2 linked regions of the Dinoroseobacter shibae DFL 12 = DSM 16493 genome follow. The protein of the gene in region 1 interacts with the protein of each later gene in a pairwise test. Links are inferred from orthologs where the notes say so. Each region holds a gene or a part of one and is shown in the gene's direction. Other genes may lie near its edges.

Region 1 (14,518 bases):
CTACGAGTTGACGACCAACAACGACCGCGAGTTCGGCTATATGGTCGGTGCGGCCTATGAACGTCCCGAGATTGGTCTGCGGGTGGCGCTGACCTATAACTCGGCCATCGACCATAATTTTGAATCTTCCGAGAGCTTCCTGACCCCGGGCGGGCCTGCCGTTCTGGACGACGGGTTCAAGACGACAATCCCGCAGTCGGTGCATCTCGAGGCGCAAACCGGAATCGCGGCAAACACGCTGCTCTTCGGCTCGATCCGCTGGGTCGATTGGAGCGAGTTCGAGATCGATCCGCCGGTCTACGCCGCTGGGATCGCATCGCTCGGCCAAGACTATGCCCTTGCCGCCTACGAAAGCGACACGATCACTTATAGGATCGGCGTTGGGCGACGTTTCAACGAGAATTGGGCCGGAGCGATCACCTATATCCACGAACCCGACAGCGGCGATATTTTCGGAAACTTAGGACCGATCGACGGTCGCGACGCCATATCGCTCGGGGTGACCTACAGCCGGGACAACATCAAGATCACCGGCGGTGTCGAATACGGCTGGCTTGGTGATGCCCTGTCCCAGGCGCCCAACGGACCGCCGGGAACGCCGGTCTCGGACTTCCGGGACAACACCTCTGTCAGCTACGGCTTCCGGATCGGCTACTACTTCTGATCCCGCTGAATCTGTGTCACGCCCCGCCGGTTTCGGCGGGGTTTTTCTTTGCGCAGGTTTCGGATCGCGGAGGTGATTGTTTGACGGTAGATGCGCTCCATGACGATACAGAAATCTCTTTCGCTACGCGCCTGGGCCGAGTTGGGCCTGCTTTCACTGATCTGGGGCGGCAGCTTCCTGTCGATCCGGATCGCTTTGGACGAAATTCCTCTCGTGACCTCGGTCGCCTACCGGGTGGGCATCGCGGCCTTGCTATTGTGGGCGGTGATCCTGTGGCGCGGAACGGCCGTGCCGCGGGACCTGCGTCTTTGGGGCGCGTTCCTGGTCATGGGCCTTCTGAACAACGTCTTGCCGTTCTCGCTCATGGCCTGGGGGCAGCTTCATATCGAGACCGGGCTGACCTCGATCCTGAATGCGGCCACGGCGGTTTTCGGGGTGGTGGTGGCGGCCCTGGTCTTCGCCGATGAGCGCCTGACCCTGAACCGGGGGCTTGGCGTCGCCCTCGGATTTCTCGGGGTGGCCACGGCCATCGGTTTGCACAACTTCCGGCATTTCGATTTGCAATCATTGGCGCAACTCGCGGTTATTGCCGGGACGGTGTCTTACGCGTTTGCAGGGGCCTGGGCGCGCATGCATCTCAAGGGGCTGGCGCCTGAAGTGGCGGCAGCCGGCATGCTGACCGCATCCAGCCTGGTGATGATCCCCGGAGCGCTGATGTTCGACGGGGTGCCCACGGCCCTGCCTTCCGGTACCGCGATGCTGGCCGTGGGATACTATGCGCTGGTGGCGACGGCCTTTGCCTATCTGCTCTATTACCGGGTGCTGGCCGCGGCGGGATCGGGCAACCTGATGCTCTGTACCCTTCTGGTGGCCCCGGTGGCGATCACACTGGGAGCGTTGGTGCGCGGCGAGGCGCTGCCGGGGTATGCGTTCCTCGGCTTCGGGTTGCTGGCGCTGGGGCTGATCGTGCTGGACGGACGCTTGACCCGGCGGCTGCTTTCCGGTTGAACCCGGGCACTTGATCGCCCGCGACGGAGGCCCGCCAATGCTCTATGACACGCCCGCTGCCTGGGCCTCCGCGCCGGAAAAACACGTTTTGTTGTTCGGCATGTCCGGTCTTGGCAAGACTTTCGTGTCCAACCGGCTGCGCGAGTCCGGAAACTGGTTCCATTACTCCGTCGATTACCGGATCGGCACCCGGTATATGGGCGAGCACATCGTGGACAATTTCAAGCGCGAGGCCATGCAGGTGCCCTTCCTGCGGGACCTGCTGATGTCGGATTCGATCTATATCGGGTCCAACATCACGCTGGAGAACCTCTCACCGGTCTCCACCTATCTCGGCAAGCCCGGCAATCCCGCGCTGGGAGGGGTGCCGATCGACGAATACCGCCTCAGGCAGGCGCAATTCCGGCGCGCCGAGATCGCCGCGTTGCAGGACACCGCACATTTCATCGACCGCGCCAAGGCACTCTATGGCTATCCACATTTCGTGTGCGACAGCGGCGGGTCGATCTGCGAATGGGTGGACGCCGAGGACCCCGAGGATCCACTGCTGCGCGATCTGTCGGCTGTGACGCTGCTGGTCTGGATCAAGGGCGACGCGGCCCATACCGAGGAACTGATCCGCCGTTTCGACCGGGACCCGAAGCCGATGGCCTACCAACCGGAGTTCCTCGACCGGGTGTGGGCGGAGTATCTGGCCCAGAACCGTATGGCCCCCGAGGCGGTAGACCCGGACGCCTTCATCCGCTGGACCTATGCCCAGGCGCTCGCGCACCGTCAGCCGCGCTATGCGGCCATGGCGCAGAACTGGGGCGTCACGGTGGAAGCCGATGATATCGCCCGGATGCGCGATGCCGCGGATTTCGAGGCACTGATCGCGGACGCCCTTGGCAATCGGAGCTCAAGCGCCTAAGTCCACACCTCCACGCGACAAGCCGGACCCCTCTCATGCCGATCAAGATCCCCGAGACCCTGCCTGCCTTCGATGTGCTGTCCTCCGAAGGAGTGATGGTCATGGGCCAGGGGCGCGCGGATCGCCAGGACATCCGGCCCCTGCAGATCGGGCTTCTCAATCTGATGCCCAAGAAGATCCAAACCGAGACCCAGTTCGCCCGGCTGATCGGCGCCACGCCCTTGCAGATCGACCTGACCCTGATCCGGATGACCGAGCATCAGTCCAAACACACCTCAGCCGCGCATATGGAGGCGTTCTATCGCCCGTTCGCCGAGGTCCGAGACCGCAAGTTTGACGGGCTGATCATCACCGGCGCCCCCATCGAACATCTGGAGTTCGCGGATGTGACCTACTGGGACGAGCTGCGCGAGGTCTTCGCCTGGACCCAGACCAATGTACACGCGACCTTCGGCGTTTGCTGGGGCGGGATGGCGATGATCAACCATTTCCACGGAGTGCAGAAGCACATCCTCCCCGCCAAGGCGTTCGGCTGCTTCCGGCACCGCAACCTTGCACCCGCCTCCCCCTACCTGCGCGGGTTTTCGGACGATTGCGTCATTCCCGTGAGCCGCTGGACCGAGATGAAACAATCGGAGATCGACGCGGTACCCGGTTTGACCACACTCCTGGGCTCGCCCGAGGTTGGTCCGTGCCTGGTCGAGGACCCCGGGCACCGCGCGCTCTATATCTTCAACCATTTCGAGTATGACACCGGCACGCTCAAGGAAGAATACGACCGGGATGTGGAGAACGGCACGCCGATCAACGTTCCCACGAATTACTATCCCGACGACGACCCCGCTCGCGCACCGCTCAATCGGTGGAGATCGCATGCGCATCTGCTATATGGCAACTGGTTGAACGAGATATACCAGACCACCGAATATGACCTCGAGAAGATCGGTACTTAAGGCAGCCATCGGAGTGACCGCTTTGGCGGGACTGACGGCCTGCGCTGCGACCGGTAAGGACACCGTGACACGTTCTGACAGAACCCCGCCGCTTGGCGACCTGATCCAGGTGGATGGCAAGACCGTGCATGTGGCCGAGGCCGGACGCGGGCCTGCGGTCGTGCTGCTGCACGGCGCGTCGGGCAATCTGCGCGACCTGACCTTCGATCTGACCGGGTATCTCAACGAGGCGGGGTTCCGTACGCTGGCGTTTGATCGGCCCGGCTTGGGCTATTCCGATCGCCTGCATGACCGCGGCGAAAGTCCGCAGGAGCAGGCGCGCCATCTGGCCAAGGCGCTGGACGCGCGCGGCGTGGATCGGGCGATCATCTTAGGGCACAGCTTCGGCGGGTCCGTTGCCATGGCCTGGGCGCTGGAACGACCGGACCAGGCCGCGGGCGTCGTGACCCTGGGCGGTGCGACGATGCCCTGGCCCGGAGGCCTGGGTCCTTGGTACAGCATTGCATCAAGTGATCTGGGGGGCGCCACGCTGGTGCCGTTGCTGGTAGCTCTCGTGCCGCGCAGCCGGGCGCCCGATTTCGCGCAATCGCTGTTCAATCCCGACCCGCTGCCGACAGGGTATATCGACTATGTCGGCGTCGATCTGACCCTGCGGCCTGCGCAGGTCCACACGAATGCACGCCAGGTCCATGGCTTGAAGCCTCATATTCAGGTCATGTCTCAGAAATATCCGGGGCTGACCTTGCCGGTCGAGATCCTGCACGGGACCGCCGACAAGGTCGTGCCCGAAACGGTGCACGCGATCCCGATGTCGCGAATCCTGCCCAATGGCAACCTCGTGCTGCTGGAAGGTCGGGGCCACATGCCGCATCACGCCGAACAGGAGGCAGTCGTCGCGGCAGTGGCGCGGGCGGCACGCGCCTCCGGATTGCGCTGAGCCGCGCAATCGCCATACTGCCCGAACGACCGTGACCGGCGCCCTTCGGACCTGCGCGCCCCTGAGACGAGGACCGCCCCGATGTCCCTGCCCTTCGATGGTGCCATTTCCCATTTTGCGACCCATGATGCGCCGCCGGATGTCCAGGCGGCACTGGCCGGTGCCAAGAAGGGCGAGATCCTGTCACCGACCTACCCCTACGCGACGCGCATGGACAAGGACGACTACGAGGACACCCTGAGGGCGCTGCAGATCGAACTGGTCAAGCTGCAGTCCTGGGTCAAGGAGAGCGGCGCGCGGGTCTGCGTGCTGTTCGAGGGGCGCGATGCGGCCGGAAAAGGCGGCACGATCAAGCGCGTGCGCGCCAATCTCAACCCGCGTACGACGCGGGTGGTGGCCCTCTCCAAGCCCACGGACCGCGAAGCATCGGAATGGTACTTTCAGCGCTATATCAGACAATTGCCCGCGGGCGGTGAGATCACCTTGTTCGACCGCAGCTGGTATAACCGCGGCGTGGTGGAGCATGTCTTCGAGTTCTGCGCGCCCTCCGAACGGGAGGCGTTCTTTCGCCAGCTGCCGGAGTTCGAAGCAATGCTGGTGGATGAGGGAATTCACCTGGTCAAATTCTGGCTCAACGTCGGACGCGCCGAACAGCTGCGCCGTTTCCTGAGACGCGAGAAGGATCCGCTCAAGCAATGGAAGCTGAGCTGGATCGACGTGGAGGGGTTGAAGAAATGGGATGCCTATACGGGTGCGATTTCCGAGACTCTGACCCGAAGTCACACCAAGGTCGCGCCATGGACGATCATTCGCAGCGATGACAAGCGGCGTGCGCGTCTTGCCGCGATCCGTCAAATCCTCTCGGGTCTGGATTATACCGGCAAGAAGACACAGCTTGTTTCTGCCCTCGACCCGCAGGTCAGCGGAGGCCCGGACATCTGGGATGCCTAAACGCGGCTATCACCATGGCAATTTGCGTGCGGCGCTCGTCGATGCCGCCCTCAAGCTGATCGAGGAGAAGGGGCCGACCGGATTCACCCTGTCCGAGGCAGCCAAGAATGCCGGCGTGACCCCGGCAGCGGTCTATCGCCATTTCTCCGGCCGGGACGAGTTGATCATCGAAATCGCCGTGCAAGGGCATTCCATTTTCGCGGACCTTATGGAGTATGCGTTCAACGCCGGACAGCCCTCGGCGTTGGCGGCCTTCGAGGCGACGGGTCGGGCCTATCTCGCTTTTGCACGCAAGCATCCCGGGCACTACATGGCGATGTTCGAGAGCGGGATTTCGAACCAGGCAACACCGGAGCTGGCCACCGCCTCGGCCCGGTCTCGGCAGGTTCTGGAGCGCGCGGCGGAGGAACTGTCCAAGCATATCCCCGAGGACAAGCGCCCGCCGGCTTCGATGTTCTCGGCGCATATCTGGGCCATGAGCCACGGGGTTGTGGAACTTTTCGCCCGTGGCGCGCCGGGGTCCAAAGCCCCTTTCCCGCCAGAGGATCTTCTGGAAACCGGGATCGGGATCTACTTGCGCGGGCTGGGACTGATCGCGCCGGACGACTGAGCGGGGCTGGGCAATCAGGCTGCGAAATAGCGCAGTGCCTCGGGCGACCATTGGACCCGGGTGCGCGCGCCGGGATCGAGCACGGGAATGCCGGGCCCGTTCTTCATGGCGATCTCAACCAGGCGATCGGTCCCGTCGAGGCGGACATGGTAGCTGGTCATGTCCCCGAAATACTCCCGCTCGACGACCTCGCCCGGGGTGCCCTGCCCGGTCTCGTCGAAATCGAGCGCCATGCCTTCGGGGCGCACGCCCGCCACGCAGGTCCCCGTGGCGCCCTCAGCACATTGATCCGCCGTCACCGGCACCGTGCCGAGACCGGCGACATCAGCCCGATCGCCGCTGATCTCCGCGGGCAGGAAGGACATCGTACCGATGAATTCGGCCACCGCCCGGCTTGCGGGTTGCGCATAAAGCGTCTGGGGGGGGGCGAGCTGCGCGATGCGTCCCTCGAACATCACCGCGATCCGGTCCGACATGGTCAAGGCTTCCTCCTGGTCGTGGGTCACCAGGATGAAGGTGATGCCGACATGGCGCTGCAGCCGCCGCAGCTCGGTCTGCATCTGCTCGCGCATCTTCTTGTCGAGGGCCGATAGCGGTTCGTCCAGCAGCAGGACCTTGGGTTTCAGCACCAGCGCCCGCGCGAGCGCCACACGCTGCCGTTGCCCACCGGAGAGTGCATGGGCCGCGCGCGCGCCATAGCCCTTCAAACCCACCATGTGCAGGGCGTCGGCGACGAGACTGGCGCGCGCCTCCCCGGTCAGGTCGGTGCGTCGCCTCAAGCCGAAGCCCACGTTGTCGCCGACGCTGAGATGCGGGAAAATCGCATAACTTTGGAACACCATGTTGGTGGGCCGCTTGTTGGCGGGCACCCCCACCATGTCCACGCCGCCGAGGGTGAGTGTGCCACTCTCGAATTCCTCGAAACCGGCGATGGTGCGCAACAGGGTCGTCTTTCCGCAGCCGGACGGGCCCAGCAGTGAAAAAAACTCCCCCGCGCCGATATCGACCGAGACATCTCGCAGAGCGTGATAGCTGCCGTAGTATTTCTGGACGTTCTGGATGCGGATCAGGGGTGCGGTCACAAGAACCCTCCGGTGTCGGTCTGGCCGCTCTTGCGCAAGCCGCGTCGGCGGAAGGCTTCGGCGGTGATGATCAGAACGAGAGACAGCAGAATGAGGATCGTTCCCAGCGCCATGATCACAGGCAGCTTCTGCGGGAAGCGTAGCTGGCTCCAGATATAGACCGGCAAGGTCGGGTCGGTGCCGGTCAGGAAAAAGGCAATGATGAACTCGTCCAGTGAAATGGTGAACGAGATGAGAAGCGAGGCGACGATGCCGGGGGCCACCAGCGGCAAAATGATGAGCCGGAACGCGCTGAGACGCGTCTCGCCCAAATCGATGGCGGCTTCTTCGAGCGACCTGTCGAGGCCGCTGAAGCTGCTTGACAGGATGGCGATGCAGAACGGTGTGCAGATCAGGGTATGCCCGAGGATAACCGCCCAAAGCGACAGGTTGAGGCCCATTTGCAGCAACACCACCAGCAATGAAACCGCGACAATAATCTCGGGCAGCACCAGCGGGATCATAATGAACCCCATGATCCCCGCCTTGCCCGGAAACTCGAACCGCGTGGCCGCACGCGACGCAAACACTCCGAGCGCCGTGGAAAACACGGCCGTCGACAGCGCGATGATCAGCGAGTTGCGCACCGCGTCATGCAACGCCGGGATCTGGGTCAGTTCCACGAACCAGCTTATAGTGAAACCACTGAGTGGAAAGGCGATGATTGTGCTGTCGTTGAAAGCGAAAATCGGCAGCAAGGCCACCGGCAGGTAGAGGAAAACCAAATACACCACCGCATAGGTCCACAACACCCGGCGGCTCATTTGGGGGCCCGCCCGATGTTGCGGGTCACAAACACCACAAGCAGGGCGATGGCGCTGACGATGGTCATGGCAGAAACCGCGAGGGCCGCGCCCATGGGCGCATCGTTCAGACGCAGGAACTGGGTCTGGATCATGTTGGCGATCATCAGACCGTCAGGCCCCCCAACAAGCCGGGGTGTAACGTAGTCGCCGATCACCGGAATGAACACAATCAGGGTCGCGGCCACGATCCCGGGCATGGCTAGGGGCAGCGTGATCCGGCAAAACGCGCCCCAGGCGCTCTCGCCCAGGTCGCGCGCGGCCTCCAGCAGGGAGCGGTCGATTTTCTCGAGCGCCACGTAGATCGGCAGGATCGTGAAGGGCGCGTAAGCGTGGGCAAGCGTGATCACGACCGCATTGGCGTTATAGAGCAGGAAAGTCAGTGGCTCCTCAATGATACCAAGCCCTTGCAGACCAGAGTTGAGAACTCCGTTGAAGCCGAGGATTACCTTCCAAAGGAACACGCGGAGCAGGTAGGAGGTCCAGAACGGGACCGTGATCAGAAAAATCCATAGCGCCTTACGGTTCTGCGGGACGTGGAAGGACACGAAATAGGCGATGGGAAAGGCCAGCACCACGGTCACCACAGTCACCATCCCGGCGATCCACAGGGACCGGCCCATCAGCGTGCCATAGATCGGGTCTGTGACCGCTTCCCGGTAGTTCGCCAAGGTGAAGCTGCGATCGAACTCCATGAAGTTCTGGGTCCAGAAACTGAGCACCAGAATTGCAACGAGGGGAACGGCAAGCAGCAGAATCGTAAAGATCAGCGGCGGGCTGACCATGACGTAGCCTTGCATGGCCTCACTGCGCCGCGCTGTCGTGTTTCGTGTTGTCATCGCACCCACTCCCCCCCGTTCATAAGGATGCGGAGTTGCCGCAGGGGTAACAAGTGGAAAGTGACGATGCCGCCTGAAGCGCTCTGAAGCGCGCTGGCGGGGTCGGGCCGCGCGCTCAGCTCAGCTCCTGTACGCTGTCGAAGACCTCCAGCACCGGGGGTCCGTCATACATGTCCGCACTGGATTTCGCGCCCTTGTGAGCCATGCGGAAAGCTTCGGATTTGGTCCAGCCTTCGAACGCTGCCCGATCGCGCCACAGGGTGTGCGACGCATAGAGGCGGACACCATCGCTCTCTTCGCCCTTCATGAGGTGGAAGGATACGAAACCATCCACGGTTTTCAGGTGGCTGTCGCGGGACTTCCAGACATCTTCGAACGTGTCTTCCTGACCGGCTTTGACACGAAAACGGTTCATGGTGAGAAACATCGGCTAAACTCCATAATTGCTGTGCGAGTCTGCGAGCGACGGCTGGCGCGGCGAGAGAACCGGATGCCCCGTGCAGGGTCAAGGGGCGAGCAGCGAAAAGGGCGCGCCACCGGCACGCCCTTCGCAAGCTCGAATGCAATCGGAACTCAGCGCTTGGAGAACTGGAAGCTCTTCCGGGCCTTGGCCTTGCCGTATTTCTTCCGCTCCACCACGCGGCTGTCGCGTGTCAGGAAACCCGCCGCCTTGAGCGCGCCACGCAGGGAGGGCTCATAGAGCTGCAGCGCCTTGGATACACCGTGCCGCACGGCACCGGCCTGACCCGACAGCCCACCGCCCTTGACCGTGGCGGTGACATCGAACTGGTCCTCGACCCCGGCGACCTGGAACGGCTGGCGCAGGATCATCTGCAGCACCGGGCGCGCGAAATAGGTGTCCATGGACTTGCCGTTCACGGTGATCTTGCCGGAGCCCGGACGAATCCAGACACGGGCAACCGCGTCCTTCCGCTTACCAGTCGCATAGGACCGGCCCAGGTCGTCGCGGACAGGTTCGCGCGAGATGGTGGTTTCGGGGGTCGCCTCGGCGACGGAGCCCTCAGCGACGGCACTCAGGTCGTCGAAGGATTTGATCTCTTCAGCCATCTACTCAGCTCCGGGTGTTCTTGGGGTTCTTGGACGCGAGATCCAGCACTTCGGGGCTCTGTGCCTCATGCGGATGCTCGGCGCCGGCATAGACGCGCAGATTGGTCATCTGCTGGCGCGAGAGCGGACCGCCGGGCAGCATGCGCTTGACGGCCTGAGTGACAACACGCTCGGGGAACTTGCCTTCGAGGATCTGGCCCGTGGTGCGGGACTTGATCCCGCCCGGGTAGCCCGTATGCCAGTAGTTCGGCTTGTTGCGCTTGTTGCCAGTCAGCTGGATCTTGTCCGCATTGATGACGATGACGTTGTCACCCATGTCCATATGCGGGGTGAAGGTGGCTTTGTGCTTGCCACGCAGACGGGTGGCGACGATCGAGGCGAGGCGGCCAAGAACGATGCCTTCGGCGTCGATCAGGATCCACTTCTTCTCGATATCCGCCGGTTTTGCGGTAAAGGTTTTCATAGTCGCGCCCTATCAGAACGGTTGCCGGGCTGGGCCCGGTTGGATGCCGCGGTTCTAAGGGTTCTGACGGTCGCGTCAAGAGCGCTCTTGCGGGATTTTGTGTTGCAAAACAATGGACTGCAAATAAGGTATCTATTTACCCCACATAATTGTCGATATTTGGAACCGAAAGAGGCCGCCAGACCGCTCGTTGGTTGGATTTCAGGCGACCGGTCGTGCGGGTTTTCAGTTCGAAGGCGGAATCGAATAGGTCAGCGAAGCCCGCGCCACGACAGCCTTGGAGCCTTCCGAGCGGATCAGCACATCGCCCACCGCAAGGCTGCGCCCGAGCTTGAGCAGGCGCGCCTCGCCAATCAGGTCCTTTCCCGCCGCCGGCTTTCGCATGAAGTCGATGTTGCAGTTGGTGGTCACCGCCAAAGCGACGGGCCCAAGCCGCGCCAGCACCATCAGGTAAAGCGCGACGTCCGCCAGTGCGAACATCGAGGGACCCGACACGGTCCCGCCGGGGCGCAGATGTTTCTCGGTTATCACGAGGCGCACGCGCATTTGCTCTGCTGCGACCTCTTCGATGCGGAAATCCTCGGCGACTTGCGGAAAGGCCTCTTGCAGAAACCCTTCCAGCGCGGGTCCATCCATCTTGACGCTCATCTTGTCCCCCTGCCCTTTTGCCCCGTAAGGTCGCGCCAAATGAACGGGAGGACAAGATGGCCGAGGATCTTCTTTTACGCAGCGATGCGGACGGGATCGCAACGCTGACGCTGAATGCACCGCAGAGCCTGAACGTGTTGTCGGACGCGATGCTGGCTGCGCTGCAGGCACAGATCGACACACTGGCCGAGGACCGCACCACTCGGGTGGTCGTGCTGCGCGGGGCCGGACGGGCGTTCTGCGCGGGCCATGATCTCAAGGAGATGACGGCCGCGCGGCAGTCCGAGGATGGTGGGGCCGCGGCCTTCAAGGATCTCTTCGATCGATGCGCGCGCATGATGATGGGACTGCAAGCTCTGCCCCAGCCGGTAATCGCCCAGGTCCACGGCATCGCCACGGCGGCGGGGTGCCAATTGGTGGCCACCGCCGATATGGCCGTTGCCGCCGAGGGGGCGCGATTTGGGGTGAACGGTGTGAATATCGGGCTGTTCTGTTCGACCCCGATGGTGGCGCTCAGCCGCAACATTCCGCGCAAGCAGGCCTTTGAGTTGTTGACGACCGGCGAGATGATCGAGGCGCAGAAGGCGCAGGCTCTCGGCTTGGTCAATCGGGTGGTGCCAACCGAAGATCTGGAGGCGGAGACAAACGCGCTTGCCACCAAAGTGGCCGAGAAGCGCGGGGCCGTGGTCGCCATCGGCAAAAGGGCCTTTTACGAGCAGTCACAGATGAGCCTCGCCGACGCGTATGCGTTTACAGGGAATGTCATGGTGAAGAACATGGCGTTGCGCGACACCGAGGAAGGGATCGCCGCATTTCTTGATAAACGCCCGCCGAACTGGTCGGACGGCTAGCGCCGCTCAGAGCGTGCCGAGGATGCGCCGCACATAGTTGCGCGTCTCTTCGAAGGGGGGCACGCCGTTGTGGCGTGCGACAGCCTCGGGGCCCGCGTTGTAGGCGGCCAGAGCCAAGCGCCAGTTGCGAAACCGCAGGTATTGCGTCCGCAGATAGCGCGCACCGCCTTCGAGATTCTGTTGCGGATCATGGGGGTTCACGCCCAGCATGCGCGCCGTGCCCGGCATCAGTTGCGCCAGCCCGATGGCCCCCTTGTGCGACACCGCCTTGGGGTTGAAGCCGCTCTCCTGCTGGACAAGGCGCAGGAACAGGTCCTCGGGGATGCCATGCCGACGCGCCGCGTTGCGCGCCATGTCCAGATAGGGCCCCCGATAGCTGCCACGATAGGAGGGGATCTCGCCGTCACGGGAGATTGACCGGGGCTGCAGACGCGCCGAATGCGAATACTGCGTCGCCCCGCGCCGATCGAGGACCGATGTCTGCGAGGAAAACAGGGAGGCGCGTGAATTGGTCGACCGCGTGGTGTCCGCGAGAGCCTGACCGATCGGGACAAGAGCCACGGTCGCCGACAAGCAGAACGTCGCAAGCGCCTTCGCGCGAGATGGTGGCGTCATCACTGTCTCCCCTGGTATCCCGAGGTTATAGAGCTTGAGATAAAAAACGCCAAGCCGCCCGGTGCAAGACGCGCATTGACCTTTCCTTTACGGTTTGGCGATGGTGTAACCTCGCCACAGAAACAGTGAGACAAGACGCGGGATTCGCGGGGAGACAGCAATGGCAGGTTCGGTCAACAAGGTCATTTTGGTCGGAAATCTCGGGCGCGACCCGGAAGTGCGCACGTTCCAGAATGGCGGCAAGGTGTGCAATCTGCGCATTGCCACCTCCGAGAACTGGAAGGATCGCAACACCGGCGAGCGGCGCGAGAAGACAGAGTGGCACTCCGTCGCGATCTTCTCGGAACCGCTCGCGCGGGTGGCAGAACAGTATCTGCGCAAAGGCTCCAAGGTTTATATCGAGGGCCAGTTGGAAACCCGGAAATGGCAGGACCAGTCTGGCCAGGACCGTTACTCCACCGAGGTCGTTCTGCGCCCCTACAAGTCCGAACTGACCATGCTGGACGGTCGCGACGGCGGCGGCGGTGGCATGGGCGGTGGTGGCGGCTACGTCTCGGACCAGTCCGGCGGCGGCGGATACAGCGATGACCGGTTCGGCGGCGACAGCGGCAACGCGCCTGCGGGAGGCGGGCGCCATAACGATCTCGACGACGAGATCCCGTTCTGATCGGGATTGCTGCCCGGCGAAAGGAGACCTGACGCCGGGTGCCCTGCGCTCAGAGCAGGGTGTCCTCTGCGACACTGCGTTCAAAAAGAGAACCGACGCCATCCAAATGCTCCCCCGGCACCCAGGGATGTGGCGACGTGGACATGTGGTCGCGTACGGGTTCGCGTGCCGGGCGCAGGCCCTCCAAGAGCACGCTGCCGTCCGCGTCGACGTCGACCGTTACCGCGCTTACACCATAGAAATCGGAGCCCTCCCGGGGTTGGACCATCTGGAACACCACCAGGTCTTCGGTGAAGTATTCCGGCGCAGCCATGCGTGTCAGCGCGGGAAAAACCCGGTCCTCTACTTCGATCTCCGCCTCGATTTCCCAGGTAAGGCCGCCATCGAGGCTTTCGAGAACCCGAAGCGTCGAGTCGCCAAAATCGTCGAATGTCAGGTAGAGATGGCCCTGCGGATTGCTGCTGATCTGCACATAGGCCTCGGCGGCAAAGGTGTTCTGAACCTCCAACTCGCGCCAGGCCCGGGTCGCACCCTCAAACACAAATAGCTCGACCTGGGGCAGATCCTCGGTCGTGATATTGGCGAGGTAGATGTCGTCTTCAACGACCGTCAGGCTGTAATGGCTCGCCAGAACCGCAAAGGAGCCGTTCTCGGAAATCTCGACGAGTGGGGCGTCGGGATCTGTCGCGTCGTACCAGGCGAGACTGTTATCTGTTGCCACGATCGCGCCAGTCACATCCGGGGTGGATATCCCCCGGACCGAAACCAGAAGATTACCAAAGAGCTGAATATCGCTGGTCTCCCAGGTCATACCTTCATCGGCGGACATTGCGATATTGATCTCCGGTACGAAGAAGGCGTCTCCTACAGCCAAGGTATAAAGAAGCCCGTCCACCCCCATGACATGGTTCGGCAAGCTGACCCGTGCGGATTGACCCGCCTCGAATACCGTGACCGGAGCGGTCAGCGCCGACCAGTTCGCAAGGTGGGCGTCATAGCTCAGGGTCTGGTAGAAAACCTCGCGGTTGGCTCCCTGATAGGAGACTGTCAGCGTTCTGCCATCTTCGAGCAAATCCAGATGAGCGGTCGAGAATAGATCACTGTTTTCAAATTGAAAACTTCTGTCCCAGGTACCTCCGTTATCCACGCTCGTGAACAGTGTCAGCCCGGAAAAACGCCCTGCATTCAGAACTACATGGAAGGCGCCGTCCGGGGTCTCGACGATCTTGTCCTGCATTCGGGACACGGTGATCGCCCGTGCCTCCCAGCCCCAAAAACCCAACCAATGCGAAACGAGAGATTGCATCTCAAAGCCCTGTACAAGCCCCTCGGGCTCAGAAATGTGCGCTCCCTGAAACTATCAACCTTTGGGAAACCAAAACCTGAAATCCACTAGCAATGAATCGTATA
Region 2 (14,679 bases), 340 kb from region 1 along the record:
AAGCGGTTCTTGGCCTTGATGCCGATCTCGATATCGTTGCCCGCGTCGTTGTTGCGGTCGATGGTGAACTGCTCGTTCGAGTTCCCCGACCCGATGCTGAACGGAATGTCCAGCGTGCTGGCGTGCGCAGCGGTGCCCAGGGCAAGTGCTGTGGCAGTGCCGAGCAGAATGGATGTGATACGCATGTACGTCCTCCCGAATTCGTTACATGCTCGCGAACGTAACGGAGCGATGAGCGGTGGCAATGGGCCGGGCCGCCCGACAGCACAAATTTATCGTAACTTTTCATAAATTTTTCTTGGATTGATTTAATGTGTGAATGAATTGGATCCGGGCGCTCGATTGTTTCCCGAAGACAGGTTGCGATTGTGGCCCTTGGGCAAGGGGCCTATAACGCCCGCATGACATGGCTTTTGGCACCCATTCCCCGAATTAGCCGCCCGGCGCTCGCCTGATCCGAGCTGCCGGGACAAGGCGTCTGGAAACCCGCGCCGCCCTCCTTTTTTGACCGACATGACCATACAGGATGCCCGGACATGTGCGCCGACACGCCGACTGCGAACCAGTACAAAGACACGCTGAACCTGCCGAAGACCGATTTCCCGATGCGCGCGGGCCTGCCCAAGCGGGAGCCCGAATGGCTCGCCCGGTGGGAGGAGATGGGGATCTACGACCGCTTGCGCGAGAAGGCGAAGGCCGAGACGCGGCCTGCCTTCACGCTCCATGACGGGCCTCCCTATGCCAACGGGAACCTGCATATCGGCCACGCGCTGAACAAGATCCTCAAGGACATGGTGGTTCGGTCCCAGCAGATGATGGGCCGCGACGCGCGGTACATCCCCGGCTGGGACTGCCACGGCCTGCCGATCGAGTGGAAGATCGAGGAGAAATACCGCGCCAAGGGCCGCGACAAGGACGAGATCCCCGTGATCGACTTCCGCCAGGAATGCCGCACCTTCGCCGAGGGCTGGGTCGATGTGCAGCGCGAGGAGTTCAAGCGCCTCGGCGTGACCGGCAACTGGGAAAAGCCGTACCTGACCATGGACTTCCACGCCGAGCGGGTGATCGCCGAGGAATTCATGAAATTCCTGATGACCGGCACGCTCTACCAGGGCTCCAAGCCGGTGATGTGGTCGCCGGTGGAGAAGACCGCGCTGGCCGAGGCGGAGGTCGAATACCATGACCGGCAGACCGACGCGATCTGGGTGAAGTTCCCGATCACCAAGGCGCGCGTGGGCGAGAGCCCGGTGGACGAGCCGGACGACCATATGGGGGCGGGCGCGCAATTGCTGGCCGAGCAGTTGGAGGAGTCGGCGGTCATCATCTGGACCACCACCCCCTGGACCATCCCGCAGAACCGCGCGATCTGCTTCGGGGAGGGGATTTCCTATGGTCTGTACGAGATCACGGCGACGCCGGAGGAGTGCTGGGCGTCCGTGGGCGATACCTACATCATGGCCGACGCGCTGGCCGAGGCCGCGCTGACCCAGGCGCGGGTCGAAGGGTTCACCCGGCGGCGCGATGTCACCGCCGGGGAGTTGAGCCGCGTGACCTGTGCCCATCCCTTCGCCGGGGCCGAGGGGGCCGGGGGCGAGTGGGATTTCGACGTGCCGCTTCTGGCCGGGGACCATGTGACCGACGATGCCGGGACCGGCTTCGTGCATACCGCGCCCAGCCATGGCGATGACGACTACGCCATCGGAGTCAAGCACGGGTTGCCGATGACCTATAACGTGCTGGATGACAGCAGTTATCGCGCCGATCTGCCGTTCTTCGGCGGCGAATGCATCCTCAAGCCCAACGGCAAGCCCGGCGGGGCCAACAAGGCGGTGATCGCCAAGCTGGTGGAGCTGGACCGGTTGCTGGCGCGCCAGCGGATCACGATCTCGGACGCGCATTCCTGGCGCTCCAAGGCGCCGGTGATCCGGCTCAACCGCCCGCAATGGTTCGCGGCCATCGACAAGCCCGTGGGCGACGGCAACGACACCTATGGCGAGACGATCCGCCAGCGCGCGCTGACCTCGATTGACCAGCTGGTGACCTGGACGCCGCAGACCGGGCGCAACCGGCTCTATTCGATGATCGAGGCACGGCCCGACTGGGTGCTCAGCCGTCAGCGGGCCTGGGGTGTGCCGCTCACCTGCTTTGTGAAGAAGGGTGCGCAACCTGCTGATCCCGATTATCTTCTTCGCGATCCGGCGGTGAATGCACGGATCGTCGAGGCGTTCGAAAATGAAGGCGCGGATTCCTGGTATGCCGAGGGCGCCAAGGCACGGTTCCTGGGCAACGAGCATGACCCGGAGGCCTATGAGCAGGTCTTCGACATCCTGGATGTGTGGTTCGATTCAGGATCCACCCATGCCTTCGTGCTGCGCGACCGCGAAGACGGGTCCGAGGACGGTCTGGCCGATCTCTACCTCGAAGGGACGGACCAGCATCGCGGCTGGTTCCATTCCTCGATGCTGCAGGCCTGCGGGACCATGGGGCGCGCGCCCTATCGCGGGGTGCTGACCCACGGCTTCACCCTGGATGCCAAGGGCAACAAGATGTCCAAATCCGTCGGCAACACCGTCGCGCCCGAGAAGGTCGTGCAGCAATACGGCGCGGACATCCTGCGGCTCTGGGTGGCGCAGTCGGATTACACGGTCGACCTGCGGATCGGGGACGAGATCCTCAAGAACGTCGCCGACAGCTACCGGCGGCTGCGCAACACCATGCGCTACCTTCTGGGGGCGCTGAGCGCGTTCGAAGAGGCCGACCGGGTGGCGCCCGAGCAGATGCCGGAGATGGAGCGGGTGATCCTGCACATGATGGCCGACCTCGACGAGCGGGTGCGCGCGGGCTACGCGGCCTATGATTTCCAGGGGGTGTTCCAGTCGGTCTTCCACTTCGCGACGGTGACCCTCTCGGCGCAGTATTTCGACATTCGCAAGGATGCGCTCTATTGTGATAAGCCCGACAGCCTGCGGCGGCGCGCGGCGCTGACGGTGATGGATGCGATCTTCCACCGGCTCACCGCCTGGCTCGCGCCGATCCTTGTGTTCACCTGTGAGGAGGTCTGGCTGGAGCGGTTCCCCGGGCCCGACAGCTCGATCCACCTGCAGGACTTCCCCGCGCCGCGCCCGGACTGGCGCCACCCGGAGGCCGTGGGCCGCTGGGAGGTGATCCGGGGCGTGCGCCGGGTGGTGACTGGCGGGCTGGAGCTGGAACGGCAGGCCAAGACCATTGGCGCTTCGCTGGAGGCGGCGCCGACCGTCCATGTGCCGGCCCATGTGGCTGGGATGATCGATCCGGAGCTTTTTGCCGATACCTGCATCGTCTCGCAGCTGACGGTGTCCACCGATCCGGTGCCCGAGGGGGCCTTCACCCTGCCGGATGTGCCCGGGGTCGGCATGGTCTTTGCCCGCGCCGAGGGGGAGAAATGCCAGCGCTGCTGGAAGATCCTGCCCGATGTGGGCACCCATGCCCATCCGGGCACCTGCGCGCGTTGCAACGACGCGTTGGACGCCTAGGCGCGAGGAACTGCCACAGCCGATGGCCCGCTCCTGCAGGGGAGTGGGCCGAAGCGGTTTGGGCGCTACATTCGCCCGCAGAGAGAGAAGGCCCTGAACATGACTGAACCCACCTATACCCCGCCCGCCGTCTGGACCTGGGAGACCGAGTCCGGTGGCAAGTTCGCCAGCATCAACCGTCCGGTCGCGGGGCCGACCCATGACAAGGCGTTGCCCGTGGGGGAGCATGGCTTGCAGCTTTATTCCCTGGCGACGCCGAACGGGGTGAAGGTGACCGTGCTGCTGGAGGAATTGCTCGCCGCGGGGCACACGGGGGCGGAATATGACGCCTGGCTCATCCGGATCAACGATGGCGACCAGTTCGGGTCGGGTTTTGTCGAGGTCAATCCGAATTCCAAGATCCCGGCGTTGATGGACCGGACCGGGGAGACACCCGTGCGGGTGTTCGAATCCGGTGCGATCCTGCTGCATCTGGCGGAGAAGTTCGGCGCGTTTCTGACCGGGCCCGAGGCGCGGGCGGAGATGCTCTCATGGCTGTTCTGGCAGATGGGCAGCGCGCCTTACCTCGGCGGCGGGTTCGGGCATTTCTATGCCTATGCGCCGGAGAAGATGGAATATCCGATCAACCGCTTCGCCATGGAGACCAAGCGCCAGCTCGACGTGCTGGACCGGCATCTGGCGGAGCGCGACTGGATGGCCGGCGGGGTCTATACCATCGCGGACATGGCGATCTGGGCCTGGTACGGGCAGCTGGTGCTGGGGCGGCTTTACGAGGCGGCGGAGTTCCTGGATGTGACCAGCTATACCCATGTGCTGGACTGGGCTCAGCGGATCGATGCGCGCCCGGCGGTGCAGCGGGGGCGGATGGTCAACCGCACCTTCGGGGACCCGGCGATGCAGCTGCATGAGCGGCATTCGGCGGCGGATTTCGACACCATGACCGAGGACAAGCGCGCCGCCGCCGGGTGAGCCCGGGCCGCGCCGATATCCGGGCGGCCCTGCTGGCGCTGGCGGCGCGGCGCGGGCCGGGCAAGACCTTCTGCCCGTCGGAGGTCGCGCGCGGTCTTGCCGCCGACTGGCGCGCGTTGATGCCCGAGATCCGGGCAGAGGCCGCGCGGCTGCAGGCCGAGGGGCATCTGCAGGGCTTCCAGCGCGGGCGTCCGGTCGATCCGGCAACCGCCCGGGGACCGATCCGGCTGGGCCTGCCGCGCGGCTGAGACCGCTTTGCGGGCGCGGGCCTGCGTGCTAGCAGGGTCCGTCACCCGGTCCGGATCCCCCCATGCCCCTCGATGTCTTTCTTGCCGTTCTGGTCGCCGCCTTCCTGCACGCGGCGTGGAATGCGGTGATCAAGACCGGCGGCGACAAGATCGCCGTGATGCTGATCATGACGCTGGTGCAAGGCGGCTTGGGGCTGGCGATTGCCCTGACGCGTCCCCTGCCAGGCCCGGAGGTCTGGGGCTGGCTGCTGGCCTCGGGGGTGTTTCACAGCCTCTACAAGCTGGCGCTGGCCTCTGCCTATGAGCGGGGGGATCTGAGCCGGGTTTATCCAATCGCACGCGGCGCGGCGCCGGTGCTGGTGCTGGGGATCGGGGCTGTCGCGCTGAGCGATGTGATCACCGGCCTCGAGGCGGCGGCGGTCGTGGTGCTGGGATGCGGGATCCTGCTGATGGCGCGGGGCATCTTCAGCCTTGGCGAGAACCGCGCGCTCTTGCCTTTCGCGCTGGGATCGGCCCTGGCCACGGCGGGGTATTCCCTTGTGGACGGGATGGGCGCGCGGGTCTCCGGGGATGCGGTGGGGTATGTCGCGTGGCTTTTCGTGCTGGACGCGGTGTTTTTCGCCCCCGTGGTGCTGGCGTTGCGGGGCCGGTCGCTGCTGGCGGGGCCGGGGCGGCAGGACTGGCTGAAGGGCGGGGTGGCGGCGCTGGCCTCTTACGGGGCCTATGCGATCGCGGTCTGGGGAATGACCCGGGCGCCCATCGCATTGGTCGCGGCGCTGCGCGAGACCTCGATCCTGTTCGCGGTGCTGATCGGTTGGCTGGTCTTCGGCGAGCGGATGGACCGGATGAAGCTGCTGGCGGCCGGGCTGATCGTGACCGGCGTGGTGCTGATGCGGGTCTGAGACACCGGGCGAGCGGGGCTCAGGCCTTGGGATGGGCGGCGTTGTAGACCTCCAGCAGCCGGGTGGCGTCCACCGCCGTATAGGCCTGGGTGGTCGAGAGCGAGGCATGGCCCAGCAATTCCTGGATCGCGCGCAGATCGCCGCCCGCGGCCAGAAGGTGCGTGGCGAAGGAATGGCGCATGGCGTGGGGCGTGGCACTCGAGGGCAGGCCGAGCTGCATCCGGGCCTGTTCCATCACCTTGGCGATCACACGCGGGTTCAGCTGCCCGCCACGTTTGCCGCGAAAGAGCGGCCCGTCCTTTTCCAGCGGATGGGGGGAGAGGCGCAGATAGGTGTCGACAGCGGTGCGGGCGGCGGGCAGGACCGGCACGATCCGTTCCTTGTCGCCCTTGCCGCGGATGGTCAGCACCTCGGGCAGGGGCGCGGCGGCCCCGGTGAGCCCCAGCGCCTCGGAGATTCGCAGCCCGCAGCCATAGAGCAGGGTGACCACCGCCACGTCGCGGGCGGCGATCCAGCTGTCGGCGGCTTGCAGCTCCACCTGGGCGATCATCTCGAGGGCTGCGTCCTCGGCCAGGGGGCGGGGCAGCTTGCGCTGGTATTTCGGGCTGCGCGCAGCCAGCACCGCGGTGGGTTCGAACCCGTCGCGTTCGCCCACCCAGCGGAAAAACGACTTCACCGCCGAGAGCGCGCGGGCCAGCGAGCGCGCGCCGAGCCCGCGCCGCCGCTCCGCCGCCATCCAGGCGCGCATGTCGGACTGGGTGATCCTGCGCAGCCGCGCGGGGCTGGCCAGCCCGCCGTCATGGCGCGCGAGAAACCCCAGGAACCCGGCCACGTCGCGTTGATAGGCGCTGAGCGTGCTGGCCGGTGAGTCGTCCAGCGCGCGCAGATGGGTCAGCCAGGTCTCCAGCTGGTCCGCGCAGGCCGGGCTGAGGGCTGCGTGCGCCACGGCTCAGACGATCCAGCGCAGGATGGCGCGTTCGACGACCTTGGCGAAGAAGGACAGAAGGTCGGTGCCCTGGTTCGGGGTGAACTGGCTGGCGTCTTCGGCCCCCAGGGCCATGAGGCCGGGCAGGCGGGCCTCGCCGAACTCCAGCCGCAGAAGCGCCTCGGACGCGATATAGGGCGCGGCCTCGCCATAGATCGGGGCGGTGTGTTTCTGCACCGCCTGCAGCGTCACCTTGCGCGCGGGCAGGCCGTTGGGGGTGCCGATCAGCGTGTCGATCCGGCCCCGGGGCACGATGCTCAGCACCTCGTCGAGAGCAGCGAGCGCGGGGTCGGGCGTGGCCTCGTCGGTCTCCAGCACCAGCCGGATCGCGTCCACCTGCAACAGCGACGCGACCTCGCCCCCGAGATTGTGCATGAAGGCCGCGAAATCATGGGGCTCCAGCAGGCTGAGCACCGCGCGGTGGACCTGGTTGGTGCCGGCGAGGTTCTCGTAGGCCGCCGCGATCACGCTACGATGGGTGTCCTCGAGCCGGCCCAGCCGGGCTTGCAGCCGGTCCATGGCGAGCCCGCGCAGATCGACGATATTGTCGCCCATCCGCTGCGCGTCCGCCGACAGAAGCGCCCGCATCAGGTCGGGATCCTCCAGGATCACGTCCGGTTCGGCCATGATCCGTTCCTTGAGATCATGGCGCTTCAGCGCGGGGTCTGTCATGGGCCTGCGATCCTCTTTATAGCCTGCTCTGGCTGTTATGGACCGCAGGTTACACGATTAGAGAATCTTCTGACCAGTCTTTTCCCAATCGGACAGGAAAGCCGCCAGTCCCTTGTCGGTCAGCACGTGGTTCGCCATCTGCTTGATCACGCCCGGCGGGGCGGTGGCGACGTCGGCGCCAATCAGGGCGGCCTCCTTCATGTGGTTGACCGTGCGGATCGAGGCGGCGAGGATCTCGGTCTCGTAGCCGTAATTGTCGTAGATCGTGCGGATGTCTTCGATCAGTTCCATCCCGTCGACGTTCAGATCGTCGAGCCGCCCGATGAAGGGCGAGATGAAGCTCGCACCCGCCTTGGCCGCCAGCAGCGCCTGGTTGGCCGAGAAGCAAAGGGTGACGTTGACCATCTTGCCCTCGTCCGTGAGCGTCTTGCAGGCCTTCAGCCCGTCCCAGGTCAGCGGCAGCTTGACGGTGATGTTCTCGGCGATCTCGGCCAGCTTGCGGCCCTCGGCGATCATGGCGTCGGCCTGGGTGGCGACCACTTCGGCGCTGACGGGTCCATCGACCAGCTCGCAGATCTCCTTGGTGACTTCGGTGATGTCGCGGCCGGATTTCAGGATCAGCGACGGGTTCGTGGTCACCCCGTCCACCATCCCGAGGTCATTGAGTTCGGCAATGGCGGCCACATCTGCGGTATCGACGAAAAACTTCATGTGCTCGGGTCCCTCGGGCTTGCGGTTGTGTTACCGCTCTCATAACGCAGGTGCGGGATGCGCGAAAGGGGGGCGGCGTGCGGTTTGAGGCGGGCGATCTTGTGGCGGTTCTGACCACGCAGCCGCTGGACCGGACGCTGGACTACAAGGCCCCGGAGGGGGGCTGCGTGCAGGGCGATTTCGTCGAGGTGCCGCTGGGCCCGCGCAAGGTCGTCGGCGTGGTCTGGGGGCCGGGGCAGGGCGACTGGGACCCGGCCAAGCTGCGCCGCGTGCTGCGGGTGCTGGACACCCCGCCCATGCGCGACGAGATGCGCGCGTTCCTGACCCGGGCGGCGCGCTACACCCTGACGCCGATGCCGGCGATGCTGCGGCTGGCCACGCGCGCGCCGGGGCTGGGCGACGCACCGTCGATGCGCAAGGTGCTGGTGGCGGGCGAGGGGGAGCCTGCGCGCATGACCGAGGCGCGGATGCGGGTGATGGACGCGCTGGCCGCCTATGGCGGTGCGCCGGTCACGCAAGCCGAGCTGGTCGAGGCCGCGGGCGTCAGTGCCTCGGTGATCAAGGGGCTGGTGGCCGCCGGTGCGATCCACGAGCAGGACACACCCCGCGACCTGCCCTATCCGCCGCTGGACCCCGCGCGGCCCGGCAAGCCGCTGACCCCCGAGCAGGAGGCCGCGGCGGGGCATCTTCTCCACGGGATCGAGGCGGAGGCTTACGGCACCACGCTGCTCAAGGGGGTGACCGGGTCGGGCAAGACCGAGGTCTACCTGGAGGCGGTCGCGGCCTGTCTGGCCAAGGGGCGGCAGGCGTTGGTGCTGCTGCCGGAGATCGCGCTGAGCGCGGAGTTCCTGACGCGGGTGGAGGCGCGGTTCGGCGCGCGGCCCGCCGAGTGGCATTCGGGCGTGACCATGACCGAGCGGCGGCGCTGCTGGCGGATGGTGGCCGAGGGCGGCGCGCGGTTCGTGGTGGGCGCGCGTTCGGCCCTGTTTCTGCCGTTTCAGGATCTGGGCCTGATCGTGGTCGATGAGGAACACGACACCTCCTACAAGCAGGAGGAGGGCGTGCTTTACAACGCCCGCGACATGGCGGTGTTGCGCGCCTCGCTGGCCTCGGCGCAGGTGGTGCTGGCCTCGGCCACGCCGAGCCTGGAATCCTGGGCCAATGCGGAGGCGGGCAAGTACCTGCGCGTCGATCTGGGAGCGCGTTTCGGGGCGGCGGAGCTGCCCGAGATGGCCGCGATCGACATGCGCGCCGAAGAGGTGCCCTTCGGGCGGTGGCTGTCGCCCAGCCTGAAACGTGCGGTCACTGCACGGCTGGAGGCGGGGGAGCAATCGCTGCTGTTCCTGAACCGGCGCGGCTATGCGCCCGTCACCTTGTGCCGGGCCTGTGGGCACCAGATCGGCTGCGAGACCTGCGACGCGCGCATGGTGGAGCACCGGTTTCAGAAGCGGCTGATGTGCCACCAGTGCGGCGCGACCCGTGCCATCCCCGAAGCCTGCCCGTCCTGCGAGGCCGAGGGCAAGCTGGCGGCGGTCGGCCCGGGTGTGGAGCGGCTCGCCGAGGAAGCGGCGGAGGCGTTTCCCGACGCCCGGATCGCGGTGCTGTCGTCGGACCTGTTCGGCTCGGCGCGCGCGCTCAAGGCCCAGATCGTCGAGATCGCCGAGGGGGCGGCGGACATCATCATCGGCACGCAGCTGGTGGCCAAGGGGCACAATTTCCCGCTGCTGACGCTGGTCGGGGTGATCGACGCCGATCTCGGGCTGCAGGGCTCGGACCTGCGCGCGGCGGAGCGGACATTCCAGCTGATGCGGCAGGTGGCGGGGCGCGCCGGGCGGGCGGAAAAGCGGGGCGAGGCGCTGTTGCAGACCTACCAGCCGGACCACCCGGTGATCCGCGCGATCCTGACCGGCGACGAAGAGGCGTTCTGGCGCGCCGAGGCCGGTGAGCGTCATGCGGCGGGGATGCCGCCCTATGGCCGGATGGCGGGGATCATCCTGAGTTCCCCTGACTTGCAGGAGGTGTTCGACCTGGGCAATGCGCTGGCGCGCAACCACGCGCCGCTCTCGGCGGTGGGGGCGACGGTCTACGGCCCCGCACCGGCGCCCATCGCGCGCATTCGCGGCCGGCACCGGGTGAGGCTGCTGGTGACGGCCCCAAAAGGGGTGGCGTTGCAGGATGCGTTGGCGCGCTGGGTGGGACAGGTCAAGACCGGGCCGAACCTGCGCCTGGCGGTGGACATCGACCCGCAGAGCTTCTTCTGAGCCGGTCGCGCCGGGGGCGGTTGTTTACACAGCCCGAAAAAAAGCGAATGATGTTAAAGAGCTGGGGGGAATTGGCGACAATCGGTCATGTATCTGGAGCATTTCAACCTGCGCAAGCGCCCGTTTGCGACCTCGCCGGACCCGGCGTTCCTGATCTGGTCCGCACAGCACCAGTCGGTTCTCGATGCGGTTCTGGACACGCGCCCGGAGGCGCCGCCGGTGTCGATCCTGTTGGGCGATATCGGTCTGGGCAAGAGCACGCTGGCCCATGCCCTGCAGGAGCGCCTGATCGCCGAGCAGGGGGGGCGTGTCGGGTTGATCTCCGTCCAGCTGAACACGGCGGAGGAGGCGATCGCGCATGCCCTGCGCAGCCTCGAGGGGCAGGCCCTCGACGGCTCTGCCGAGGCGGCGCGCGCCCGTCTCGAGGCGCTTCTGGCCGATGGGACGGATGGGGGCTGCGCCACCGTGCTGATCGTGGACGAGGCGCAATCCCTGTCGGACGCGGCGGCGAGCGCGCTGCTGTCATTGGTGCGGGATACGGAGGGCGCCGTGCGCTGTCGGCTGCTGCTGGTGGGGCTGGGGGCGCTGGAGGCGCGCCTGGCGTCCCCGGCGCTGGAGCCGTTCGAGGCGGAGCTGCGCCCGCCGCTCAGGCTGCGGCCGGTGTCCAAGGACGAGGCCGCTGCCTATGTCTCCGGTAGGCTGGCGCGGGCGGGTCATGTGGGGCCTGATCTGTTCACCCCGGAGGCTGTCGCGGTGATCCACCGCCACGCCGAGGGTGTTCCGCGGCTTATCAACAAGGCGTGTGATCTGGTCCTGCTCACGGCGGCGCAGGAAGACAAACGCGTCATCGAGGCGGATCTCGTGCGCGAGATTCTGCGCGATGTCTCGCTGGCAAGCGGTGCGATGAGCTTTCCCGGGGCAGCAGGGGCAGTGGCGAAACCGCCGCGCGCGCCCGAGGCGCAGGCTGCGACGGGCCGTGCCGGTGGACCGTCGTCCGCGCGTCCAGCGCAAGCGCCCAAGGGCCGGGGCGGGCCGGAGATCGAGGTCAGTGCCTCGCAAGGCATGCGGCTGGAACGCGCGCTGATCGAGACCCTGAAGACCAGCACCCAGAGGTCCGCCGCGCCGCGCAAGCCCGCGGCCGCGCGCCCGGACCAGGCGGCGGCGTTGCCTGAGGCGTCGATGCCGGAAGCGCCCGGGGCCGGAGCGCTGCCGTCCAAGGTCGGAGCGGAGGTGCGGCCGGTCAGTTCCCGGCGCGTGGTCACGGGGGCGCTGGTCGCGGCGGCCTTGGTGGGCGGCGCGGCTATCCTCTACAGTCTGGATGTGTTCCCGGTCTTGAGAGACGGCGCCGTCACGGGTGAGGACCCGCGCAGTGGCGAGGTGTTGCCGGCTCCTGACGCCACCTGGATCGCGCAGGATCTGGCGCGGGATGCGGGGACAAGTGCCGAAGCCGCGGAGGCGCAGGCCGCTGTCGCGGAGGCGGAACAGAGGCTGCAGGCCTTGCAGGACGCCGCTGCCTCCGCGGAGGCGGAGCTGGCCGAGATCGCTGCGCGGCTGGATGCGCGGACACGCGAGCTTGCGACCGTGGAGGAGGCGGTGTCCGAGGCGCAGTCCGTTCGGATGGAGACCGACGCGGAGCTTGACGTCATGCGCACGCAGATCGACGCAGAGCAGGCCCGGCTCGCCCGGTTACAATCCGAGGCTGAGGCCGCGGAGGCGGCGCTGGCGACCCTGGCGGTCAGCGAGAAGATCGCCGACGATGCCTTCGCGGCGGCGCAGACCGTGTCGAACACGATGCCGGACCCGAAGGCGCCCGATCCGGTGCGCCTGCAGCCGCAAAAGCTGGATGCAGCGGAGGCAACGACCTTCTTTCTCGCCGCGCTGGAGAGCGACGACCCTGCCGAGGTTGCCGTGAACTACTCGCGCGCGGCCCTGCGGGGGCACACCCGCGCGGCATCCTTTCTGGCGCAGCTTTACGAGACCGGGGACGGGGTGCCGTTCGCACCGGATATGGCGGCGCGCTGGTACGCGGTTGCCGAGGAGCCCGCGCGCATTCTGGCCGAGGACAGCCGCGCTGCCGATGTGGTGCCCGCCGTGCAAAGCGTGGTGCCACTGGGGTCCGCGGTGGTGGCTGGTGCGCCGGGCGAGTTTGTCTGGCAGGGCGTGGGCGCGCATTTCATTCTGGAGCTCGCTGATACCGACGGCACGGCCATCGCCTTTGCCGAGACCCGCCTGAGCGCGGTTGCCGTTTCTGTCCCGGAGGGTACGGCGCAATGGCGGGTGCGGACCGACGGGGGGGCCGAGACCGCGTGGCAGCCCATCGCCGGGGCAGGGGATTAGACCGGTCCCGGCGCGCGGCCCGGTTTCGCTCAGCAGCCGATGACCGCGCAGATCCGGTTCCGGTAAGCTTCGTTGGCCGCGCTTTCGGGTGAGGTCATGGCGGGGCGCGCCCGGGTGCAGTTGGGCTGGTATGTCGCCACCAGACCGTCATTGACGCAGGAGGAGACATCCCATCCGGGGGGGATGTCGTTGAGATCCACCTGCTGCCATTTCGGATGGCCGCTGGCCTGCAACTCGGCGAACCCGTTCAGGATGAGGTTGGAGACATCCGACACCGCGGTGCAACTCGCCCGGTGATAGGCGTTGCGCTGCGGGATGTATTCGTAAGTCATCAGCACCGCCTTGACCGCGACCACGGGCACCGGCTCGGCCTGGAAGGCATAGGTTCCGGCGGGGATTTCGGAAGGCAGGTAGACCGCCTCCAGCAAGGGGTCATCGACCGGCACGAGGTGGAACCGGTTGGCATCGATCTCGGTTTCCGAGAACAGCCGCGTTGGGGCCCCCGCGACGTAGAAGAACGCGTCGATCTCGCCCGCGAGGAGTTGCGCCATGGCCGCGTCCGGCCCGATGGTCAGCAGTTCTCCGGCGTCAACTTCGAGAAGGTCGAGAAAGAGCGACGCGGTCAGGAAGGTGCCGCTGTCCCGAACCCCGATGGCCACGCGCTTGCCTGCGAGGTCCGCAGGCGTCGTGATGTCCCGCGTGGCCAGCAGGTGGACCTCCTCGTTGTAGAGCGGGAAGGCGATGCGTACCCCGGCGATGGCGCGCGCGATGTTCTGGTCGCTGGCGGAATAGGTCTTGAGGTATTCCAGCACGTCGCTCTGCACGATGCCGAACTGGGTGGCGCGCCGCTGCCGCACGCCGAGGAAATTTTCCAGCGAGCCCGCGCTTTCAACCACGTTGAGGGTCTGTCCGCATTGGTCCACCAGGTTGGAGATGTCGCGGCCGATCTGGATATAGGTGCCGGTGGGGCCGCCCGTGAGGATGTTCTTTTCGAACTCCTGGGCGGCGACCGCGCCGGAGCCGAGCAGCAGGGCGAGACCGGCGCGGAAGATCTGGAAGAGGCGACGTTTCAAAATACTCATGATGTGTCCTTTTATAGCCCGGGGCGATGGCGCCTCAGCAGCGACCGAGATCCCGCACCAGCGAGACCAGGGTCTGCCGGTTCACGGTGGTGAACACGCTAATAAGCGCGTCATGGGTGCAGACCCCGTCCGTCAGAAGGGTCCGCAGGCGTTGCAAATCCTGGGGGCTCGCGGCCTCCAGGCCGGGGGCCTGGGCCACCGCCAGGTTGACCCGTTGTACCGGTTTCGGAGTACCGCGCGCGAGAACCGCGTTCGCCGAACCCGTGGTCGGCGGTTCTGTCCGGGCCGGGGCGACCGGCTCCGGCGCGGGCGCAGCCGCGAGGGCGGCACGTTCCGCGCGCAATTCGGCGATGTCCGCGGTCAGGGTGGCCAAGGCTTGTTCTGCTTCGGATGTCTCCGTGGTCAGTTGTCGGAGGGTGGCGCGGGCGGCGGTTTCCTCGGCTTCGCGCTCTGCAAGGGCGGCGGTCGTCGTGCCAAGGCGGTCCTCGGTCAGGTCAAGCGTGGCCTGCAGGGTCGCGAGCCGGGCTTGCGCGGCGTCGTGCGCGCGCACCGCTTCTGCAGCACGGGCCTCTGCGTCCTGCGCCGTGGCTTCGGCCGCCTGCGCCGCGGCGAGAGCGGCTTGTTCCCGCGCCGCGGCCTGAGCGAGCGCCTCCTTGACCTCTGCCGCGCGCGCCTGTGCGCTTTGCAAGTCCTGTGAAGCTGTTCGCGCGGCGGCTTGTTGTGCATCGGCCTGTGCCGTGAGCGTGTCGAGCTGGGCCTGCGCCGCAATGACGAGATTTGCCGTGGCCAGATACTCGGCCTTTATCGCGTCGAGCTCGGTGTTGGCGTCGGCGATTGCGCTTTCCATTTCGGCGCGGGTCGCCCGCAGATCGGCCAGTTCGCGAGCCAGTTGGGCCTGCGCGGCTTCCGTGGTCGCCAGGTCCGACAGCACGCCTTCATGGGTGGCGCGGTCTGCGTTCGTCTGCGCGCGCAAATCGGACAGCGCGGCCTCTGCGACAGC

Evidence for each region.
Region 2: the proteins of ssb (region 1) and DSHI_RS09820 interact in binary tests that used the Escherichia coli proteins (3 or more experiments, as listed by UniProt). The link is inferred for Dinoroseobacter shibae DFL 12 = DSM 16493 from one-to-one orthologs.

The regions. Positions count from the first base shown.
Region 1 is NC_009952.1:1,656,809-1,671,326, forward strand. What follows is about bases 11,564-14,354. They hold ssb (single-stranded DNA-binding protein), read left to right. Parts: upstream 11,564-12,601; coding sequence 12,602-13,108; downstream 13,109-14,354. Other genes in these bases: DSHI_RS08160 (enoyl-CoA hydratase), read left to right, coding at 11,564-11,826; DSHI_RS08165 (lytic transglycosylase domain-containing protein), read right to left, coding at 11,833-12,441; DSHI_RS08175 (hypothetical protein), read right to left, coding at 13,158-14,354. Outside these bases: DSHI_RS08090 (outer membrane protein transport protein), read left to right, coding at 1-664; DSHI_RS08095 (DMT family transporter), read left to right, coding at 764-1,672; DSHI_RS08100 (hypothetical protein), read left to right, coding at 1,710-2,582; homoserine O-acetyltransferase MetA, read left to right, coding at 2,618-3,535; DSHI_RS08110 (alpha/beta fold hydrolase), read left to right, coding at 3,600-4,472; ppk2 (polyphosphate kinase 2), read left to right, coding at 4,554-5,423; DSHI_RS08120 (TetR/AcrR family transcriptional regulator), read left to right, coding at 5,416-6,033; DSHI_RS08125 (ABC transporter ATP-binding protein), read right to left, coding at 6,048-7,115; DSHI_RS08130 (ABC transporter permease), read right to left, coding at 7,112-7,918; DSHI_RS08135 (ABC transporter permease), read right to left, coding at 7,915-8,796; heme-degrading protein HmuQ, read right to left, coding at 8,912-9,223; rpsI (30S ribosomal protein S9), read right to left, coding at 9,370-9,864; rplM (50S ribosomal protein L13), read right to left, coding at 9,869-10,327; DSHI_RS08155 (PaaI family thioesterase), read right to left, coding at 10,553-10,975; more of DSHI_RS08160, read left to right, coding at 11,032-11,563; more of DSHI_RS08175, read right to left, coding at 14,355-14,414. UniProt on the Escherichia coli protein: Plays an important role in DNA replication, recombination and repair. Binds to ssDNA and to an array of partner proteins to recruit them to their sites of action during DNA metabolism. Acts as a sliding platform that migrates on DNA via reptation.
Region 2 is NC_009952.1:2,008,151-2,022,829, reverse strand. Bases 7,717-10,668 are described here. They hold DSHI_RS09820 (primosomal protein N'), read left to right. Parts: upstream 7,717-8,076; coding sequence 8,077-10,260; downstream 10,261-10,668. Other genes in these bases: DSHI_RS09815 (ExeA family protein), read left to right, coding at 10,348-10,668; fsa (fructose-6-phosphate aldolase), read right to left, coding at 7,717-7,999. Outside these bases: DSHI_RS09860 (hypothetical protein), read right to left, coding at 1-185; ileS (isoleucine--tRNA ligase), read left to right, coding at 537-3,512; yghU (glutathione-dependent disulfide-bond oxidoreductase), read left to right, coding at 3,612-4,481; DSHI_RS09845 (DUF3253 domain-containing protein), read left to right, coding at 4,478-4,729; DSHI_RS09840 (DMT family transporter), read left to right, coding at 4,792-5,631; DSHI_RS09835 (tyrosine recombinase XerC), read right to left, coding at 5,651-6,577; DSHI_RS09830 (DUF484 family protein), read right to left, coding at 6,581-7,288; more of fsa, read right to left, coding at 7,346-7,716; more of DSHI_RS09815, read left to right, coding at 10,669-12,597; DSHI_RS09810 (TAXI family TRAP transporter solute-binding subunit), read right to left, coding at 12,627-13,679; DSHI_RS09805 (coiled-coil domain-containing protein), read right to left, coding at 13,714-14,679.